3 regions of the Anaerobacillus sp. 63XJN7_5_ISO-PGPR-S23-430 genome follow, and region 2 is predicted to be linked to each of the others. Evidence: a T-box and tRNA genes for the amino acid it is inferred to sense, from the RefSeq annotation. Region 2 holds a T-box; the other regions hold tRNA genes.
What was found. The T-box of region 2 lies ahead of ileS (isoleucine--tRNA ligase). A T-box ahead of a tRNA ligase gene usually reads a tRNA of that ligase, here a tRNA-Ile.

Region 1: it encodes a tRNA-Ile, which carries the amino acid that the T-box ahead of ileS (isoleucine--tRNA ligase) is inferred to sense. The anticodon was not compared.
Region 3: it encodes a tRNA-Ile, which carries the amino acid that the T-box ahead of ileS (isoleucine--tRNA ligase) is inferred to sense. The anticodon was not compared.

Annotation. Positions count from the first base shown of each region.
Region 1 covers NZ_CM149686.1:97,910-100,173, reverse strand. The annotation lists rRNA gene AC0VYJ_RS00500 (23S ribosomal RNA) at 1-897, opposite strand, end outside; tRNA gene AC0VYJ_RS00495 (tRNA-Ala) at 1,119-1,194, opposite strand; tRNA gene AC0VYJ_RS00490 (tRNA-Ile) at 1,251-1,327, opposite strand; rRNA gene AC0VYJ_RS00485 (16S ribosomal RNA) at 1,438-2,264, opposite strand, start outside.
Region 2 covers NZ_CM149686.1:1,767,670-1,769,933, forward strand. The annotation lists gene AC0VYJ_RS09580 (YlmH family RNA-binding protein) at 1-351, shown strand, start outside; gene AC0VYJ_RS09585 (DivIVA domain-containing protein) at 443-955, shown strand; T-box leader at 1,030-1,239, shown strand; gene ileS (isoleucine--tRNA ligase) at 1,349-2,264, shown strand, end outside.
Region 3 covers NZ_CM149686.1:323,185-325,448, forward strand. The annotation lists rRNA gene AC0VYJ_RS01800 (16S ribosomal RNA) at 1-964, shown strand, start outside; tRNA gene AC0VYJ_RS01805 (tRNA-Ile) at 1,140-1,216, shown strand; tRNA gene AC0VYJ_RS01810 (tRNA-Ala) at 1,228-1,303, shown strand; rRNA gene AC0VYJ_RS01815 (23S ribosomal RNA) at 1,452-2,264, shown strand, end outside.

The sequences.
Region 1 (2,264 bases), 1.7 Mb from region 2:
AGATTCTTGCCGCGAGGCTAGCCCTAAAGCTATTTCGGAGAGAACCAGCTATCTCCAGGTTCGATTGGCATTTCACCGCTACCCACACCTCATCCCCGCATTTTTCAACATGCGTGGGTTCGGGCCTCCATTCAGTGTTACCTGAACTTCACCCTGGACATGGGTAGATCACCTGGTTTCGGGTCTACGACCACGTACTATTTCGCCCTATTCAGACTCGCTTTCGCTGCGGCTCCGCCTTCTCAGCTTAACCTTGCACGGGATCGTAACTCGCCGGTTCATTCTACAAAAGGCACGCTGTCACCCATTAACGGGCTCCAACTAGTTGTAGGCACACGGTTTCAGGTTCTTTTTCACTCCCCTTCCGGGGTGCTTTTCACCTTTCCCTCACGGTACTGGTTCACTATCGGTCACTAGAGAGTATTTAGCCTTGGGAGATGGTCCTCCCGGATTCCGACGGGGTTTCACGTGTCCCGCCGTACTCAGGATCCGTCTCGGAGGGCATCGGATTTTGACTACAGGATTGTTACCTTCTCTGATGGACCTTTCCAGGTCGCTTCGTCTATCCGTGCCTTTGTAACTCCAAAGAGACGTCCTACAACCCCAGAGGGCAAGCCCTCTGGTTTGGGCTGATTCCGTTTCGCTCGCCGCTACTCAGGAAATCGCGTTTGCTTTCTCTTCCTCCGGGTAATGAGATGTTTCAGTTCCCCGGGTCTGCCTTCCATTCCCTATGTATTCAGAAATGGATACCATCCTATTAAAGATGGTGGGTTCCCCCATTCGGAAATCTCCGGATCAAAGCGTACTTACAGCTCCCCGAAGCATATCGGTGTTCGTCCCGTCCTTCTTAGGCTTCTAATGCCAAGGCATCCACCGTGCGCCCTTAGTAGCTTAACCTTCGATTTGTTAGGCATTACTGCCATAACGCATCAGTTATTACTAAGTTATTGCATAAAAAATAATTATTGGATGTCGTTGTTTGTGCTATCTAGTTTTCAAGGAACAAGGCTACTACTTGAATCCACTTTTATGCTGCCTTGCACCGAGGAAGCCAACATCGTTAGCATTACTCGAAGACGCAGGTGCATATTTGTTTCATTTCATTATAGTAGATGTGTTGGTGGAGCCTAGCGGGATCGAACCGCTGACCTCCTGCGTGCAAGGCAGGCGCTCTCCCAGCTGAGCTAAGGCCCCAAATGATCCAAATGGCATTCAACCAAGAGGAATAGATTGAATCAACAAAACTTTTATGGTGGGCCTGAGTGGACTCGAACCACCGACCTCACGCTTATCAGGCGTGCGCTCTAACCAGCTGAGCTACAGGCCCATAAAGGCTTGTTAACTATATTTAATTGAAAGAATAAATCATTCTTTCAAAACTAAACGAAACGCTCATGTAAGGTTGGTAACGCAAGTTACCTTCGTAATTCTCCATAGAAAGGAGGTGATCCAGCCGCACCTTCCGATACGGCTACCTTGTTACGACTTCACCCCAATCATTTGTCCCACCTTCGGCGGCTGGCTCCATAAAGGTTACCCCACCGACTTCGGGTGTTACAAACTCTCGTGGTGTGACGGGCGGTGTGTACAAGGCCCGGGAACGTATTCACCGCGGCATGCTGATCCGCGATTACTAGCAATTCCGGCTTCATGCAGGCGAGTTGCAGCCTGCAATCCGAACTGAGAACGGCTTTATGGGATTCGCTTCACCTCGCGGTGTTGCTGCCCTTTGTACCGTCCATTGTAGCACGTGTGTAGCCCAGGTCATAAGGGGCATGATGATTTGACGTCATCCCCACCTTCCTCCGGTTTGTCACCGGCAGTCACCTTAGAGTGCCCAACTAAATGCTGGCAACTAAGATCAAGGGTTGCGCTCGTTGCGGGACTTAACCCAACATCTCACGACACGAGCTGACGACAACCATGCACCACCTGTCACTCTGTCCCCCGAAGGGGAACGTCCTGTCTCCAGGATTGTCAGAGGATGTCAAGACCTGGTAAGGTTCTTCGCGTTGCTTCGAATTAAACCACATGCTCCACTGCTTGTGCGGGCCCCCGTCAATTCCTTTGAGTTTCAACCTTGCGGTCGTACTCCCCAGGCGGAGTGCTTAATGTGTTAACTTCAGCACTGAGGGTGGAACCCCCCAACACCTAGCACTCATCGTTTACGGCGTGGACTACCAGGGTATCTAATCCTGTTTGCTCCCCACGCTTTCGCGCCTCAGCGTCAGTTACAGACCAGAGAGCCGCCTTCGCCACTGGTG
Region 2 (2,264 bases):
GTGAAAATGAATTTAACACATGCAGGGAAAGCGTCCATATCTCCTAACGAAATTCCATTAACGAGCGTAAGCGTCGTAGAAGCTTCCTGGCAGGAGCAGTCAGGCACAGTAACAAGCCTTCGTTTGGATACGGTACTTGCTGAAGTATACAATCTATCACGAGGTAAGGTTGCTCCGATGATTGAACATGATCGAGCGAAATTAAATTGGAAGATCGTCAGTCAACCTTCTGCTGAAGTGAAAGAGGGAGACTATTTATCGTTACGAGGTTCAGGTAGAAGTAAGATTATTTCTGTTGATGGCAAAACAAAGCGGGATAAATGGCGAATTACGTATCAAATTCGTAAATAGTTTGTCATAAATAGAAGGAATATCCAAATGATTGTCGAAATACGAGTAAGCCGGGTATATGAAAAAAGAGAGTAAATCGGAGGTGGCTGAATTGCCTTTAACACCATTAGATATTCATAACAAAGAATTTACACGCGGATTCCGCGGTTATGATGAAGATGAGGTCAATGAGTTTCTTGATCAGGTAATCAAAGATTATGAAACGGTAATCAGAGAAAAGAAAGAATTGAATGAGAGAGTGAAGCTTCTAGAAGAACGACTTGGGCACTTCTCAAACCTTGAAGAAACGTTAAATAAGTCGATCCTAGTAGCACAAGAGTCAGCGGAAGAAGTGAGACAAAACGCTAAGAAAGAATCCCAGCTCATCGTAAAAGAAGCTGAGAAAAATGCCGACCGCATTATTAATGATTCGCTTGCTAAAGCGCGTAAAATCTCCATGGATAATGAAGAGCTGAAAAAACAAGCAGCGGTTTATCGCACGCGTTTTCGTATGCTAGTTGAAGCCCAGCTAGAGATGCTAAATAATGAAGACTGGGATGGCTTAGTGGCTCGATTTGATGAGGAAGAAGATCAGCAACAGGAGCAAATCGAAGAAAAAGCATAAAGCACTCATTTATTTTTTGTCATTTCCTTGACTTCTTATTTTTATTTACACTATACTTCTATTAATAGCAATAACGATCGACGAAGATGGGAAGAGTATCTGATTCTTACTTAACAAAGCGAGCCGGGAATGGTGTGAGCCGGTGTTAAGCAATCAGAGAAGATCGCCCCTGAGTCCCGTGCTGAACGATAAGTAAGCCTCGGCGAATCATTCACGTTACGAATGCAAAGTGAGCGCAAAGCTTAATTTGGGTGGTACCACGGGAAAACCTTCTCGTCCCTTTTCGGGGACGAGAAGGTTTTTTTATTTTGTAGCACACTTTGAAGAAACAACTCCCGAGTGGCTGAAGATCGTTACGGTTGTTGCTCGTTATAAGTTGAAGGAGGAAACCTCATGAGCTATAAAGAAACGCTCTTAATGCCAAAAACAAAATTTCCGATGAGAGGAAATTTACCGAATAAAGAGCCCGACATGCAAAAAGAATGGGCAAACATTAATCTCTATGAAAAAGTACAGGAAAGAACGAAGGACCGCCCCCTATTCGTCCTACATGATGGCCCTCCATATGCAAATGGTGACATCCATATGGGTCATGCAGAGAACAAAGTTTTAAAAGATATCATCGTTCGATATAAATCAATGAACGGTTTTAATGCTCCATATGTTCCTGGTTGGGATACGCACGGACTTCCAATCGAGCAGGCGTTAACGAAAAAAGGCGTCGATCGTAAGAAGTTAACGGTTGCTGAATTTAGAAAGAAATGTGAAGAATACGCATTAAAACAAGTTGATCGTCAGCGTGAACAATTCAAGCGACTTGGAGTTCGTGCTGATTGGGATAATCCATATATTACGCTTGATAAAGGCTATGAAGCACAGCAAATTAAAGTGTTCGGAGAAATGGCAAAACGCGGTTATATTTATAAAGATAAAAAAACCGTTTATTGGTCTCCGACATCTGAATCAGCATTAGCAGAAGCTGAGATCGAGTATCAAGATAAGCGCTCTGCATCGATTTACGTTGCGTTTGATGTAAAAGATGGAAAAGGTGTTCTTGATGGCGAAGAGAAATTTATCATCTGGACAACAACACCGTGGACAATTCCTTCAAACCTTGCCATTGCGTTGAATGAGAAGTTTGAATACAGCGTCATTGAAGCGGATGGTACGAAATATGTTGTAGCAACAGAGCTTGTTGATCAATTAAAAGAAGAATTTGAGTGGAACAACGTAAGTGAAGTGAAGCGCGTAAAAGGTAGCGAACTTGAATACGTGACGGCTCAGCATCCAATCTACGATCGCGAATCTC
Region 3 (2,264 bases), 1.4 Mb from region 2:
CGCAGGCGGTCTTTTAAGTCTGATGTGAAAGCCCACGGCTCAACCGTGGAGGGTCATTGGAAACTGGAGGACTTGAGTGCAGAAGAGGAGAGTGGAATTCCACGTGTAGCGGTGAAATGCGTAGATATGTGGAGGAACACCAGTGGCGAAGGCGGCTCTCTGGTCTGTAACTGACGCTGAGGCGCGAAAGCGTGGGGAGCAAACAGGATTAGATACCCTGGTAGTCCACGCCGTAAACGATGAGTGCTAGGTGTTGGGGGGTTCCACCCTCAGTGCTGAAGTTAACACATTAAGCACTCCGCCTGGGGAGTACGACCGCAAGGTTGAAACTCAAAGGAATTGACGGGGGCCCGCACAAGCAGTGGAGCATGTGGTTTAATTCGAAGCAACGCGAAGAACCTTACCAGGTCTTGACATCCTCTGACAATCCTGGAGACAGGACGTTCCCCTTCGGGGGACAGAGTGACAGGTGGTGCATGGTTGTCGTCAGCTCGTGTCGTGAGATGTTGGGTTAAGTCCCGCAACGAGCGCAACCCTTGATCTTAGTTGCCAGCATTTAGTTGGGCACTCTAAGGTGACTGCCGGTGACAAACCGGAGGAAGGTGGGGATGACGTCAAATCATCATGCCCCTTATGACCTGGGCTACACACGTGCTACAATGGACGGTACAAAGGGCAGCAACACCGCGAGGTGAAGCGAATCCCATAAAGCCGTTCTCAGTTCGGATTGCAGGCTGCAACTCGCCTGCATGAAGCCGGAATTGCTAGTAATCGCGGATCAGCATGCCGCGGTGAATACGTTCCCGGGCCTTGTACACACCGCCCGTCACACCACGAGAGTTTGTAACACCCGAAGTCGGTGGGGTAACCTTTATGGAGCCAGCCGCCGAAGGTGGGACAAATGATTGGGGTGAAGTCGTAACAAGGTAGCCGTATCGGAAGGTGCGGCTGGATCACCTCCTTTCTATGGAGAATTACGAAGGTAACTTACGTTACCAACCTTACATGAGCGTTTCGTTTAGTTTTGAAAGAATGATTTACTTCTTTCAACTGAAAAGGTAAGTTTTGAAGAAGAGCAAGTCTCTTTTAAGAAACACCTCCGGCTAATGGCTATGTCGGGGTATTTACTTTTCTTTTGTGGGCCTGTAGCTCAGCTGGTTAGAGCGCACGCCTGATAAGCGTGAGGTCGGTGGTTCGAGTCCACTCAGGCCCACCATAAAAGATCCTGGGGCCTTAGCTCAGCTGGGAGAGCGCCTGCCTTGCACGCAGGAGGTCAGCGGTTCGATCCCGCTAGGCTCCACCAACACATCTACTAATGATTAATACTAATCAAGTAGTAGCCTTGTTCCTTGAAAACTAGATAGCACAAACAACGACATCCAATAATTATTTTTTATGCAATAACTTAGTAATAACTGATGCGTTATGGCAGTAATGCCTAACAAATCGAAGGTTAAGCTACTAAGGGCGCACGGTGGATGCCTTGGCACTAGAAGCCTAAGAAGGACGGGACGAACACCGATATGCTTCGGGGAGCTGTAAGTACGCTTTGATCCGGAGATTTCCGAATGGGGGAACCCACCATCTTTAATAGGATGGTATCCATTTCTGAATACATAGGGAATGGAAGGCAGACCCGGGGAACTGAAACATCTCATTACCCGGAGGAAGAGAAAGCAAACGCGATTTCCTGAGTAGCGGCGAGCGAAACGGAATCAGCCCAAACCAGAGGGCTTGCCCTCTGGGGTTGTAGGACGTCTCTTTGGAGTTACAAAGGCACGGATAGACGAAGCGACCTGGAAAGGTCCATCAGAGAAGGTAACAATCCTGTAGTCAAAATCCGATGCCCTCCGAGACGGATCCTGAGTACGGCGGGACACGTGAAACCCCGTCGGAATCCGGGAGGACCATCTCCCAAGGCTAAATACTCTCTAGTGACCGATAGTGAACCAGTACCGTGAGGGAAAGGTGAAAAGCACCCCGGAAGGGGAGTGAAAAAGAACCTGAAACCGTGTGCCTACAACTAGTTGGAGCCCGTTAATGGGTGACAGCGTGCCTTTTGTAGAATGAACCGGCGAGTTACGATCCCGTGCAAGGTTAAGCTGAGAAGGCGGAGCCGCAGCGAAAGCGAGTCTGAATAGGGCGAAATAGTACGTGGTCGTAGACCCGAAACCAGGTGATCTACCCATGTCCAGGGTGAAGTTCAGGTAACACTGAATGGAGGCCCGAACCCACGCATGTTGAAAAATGCGGGGATGAGGTGT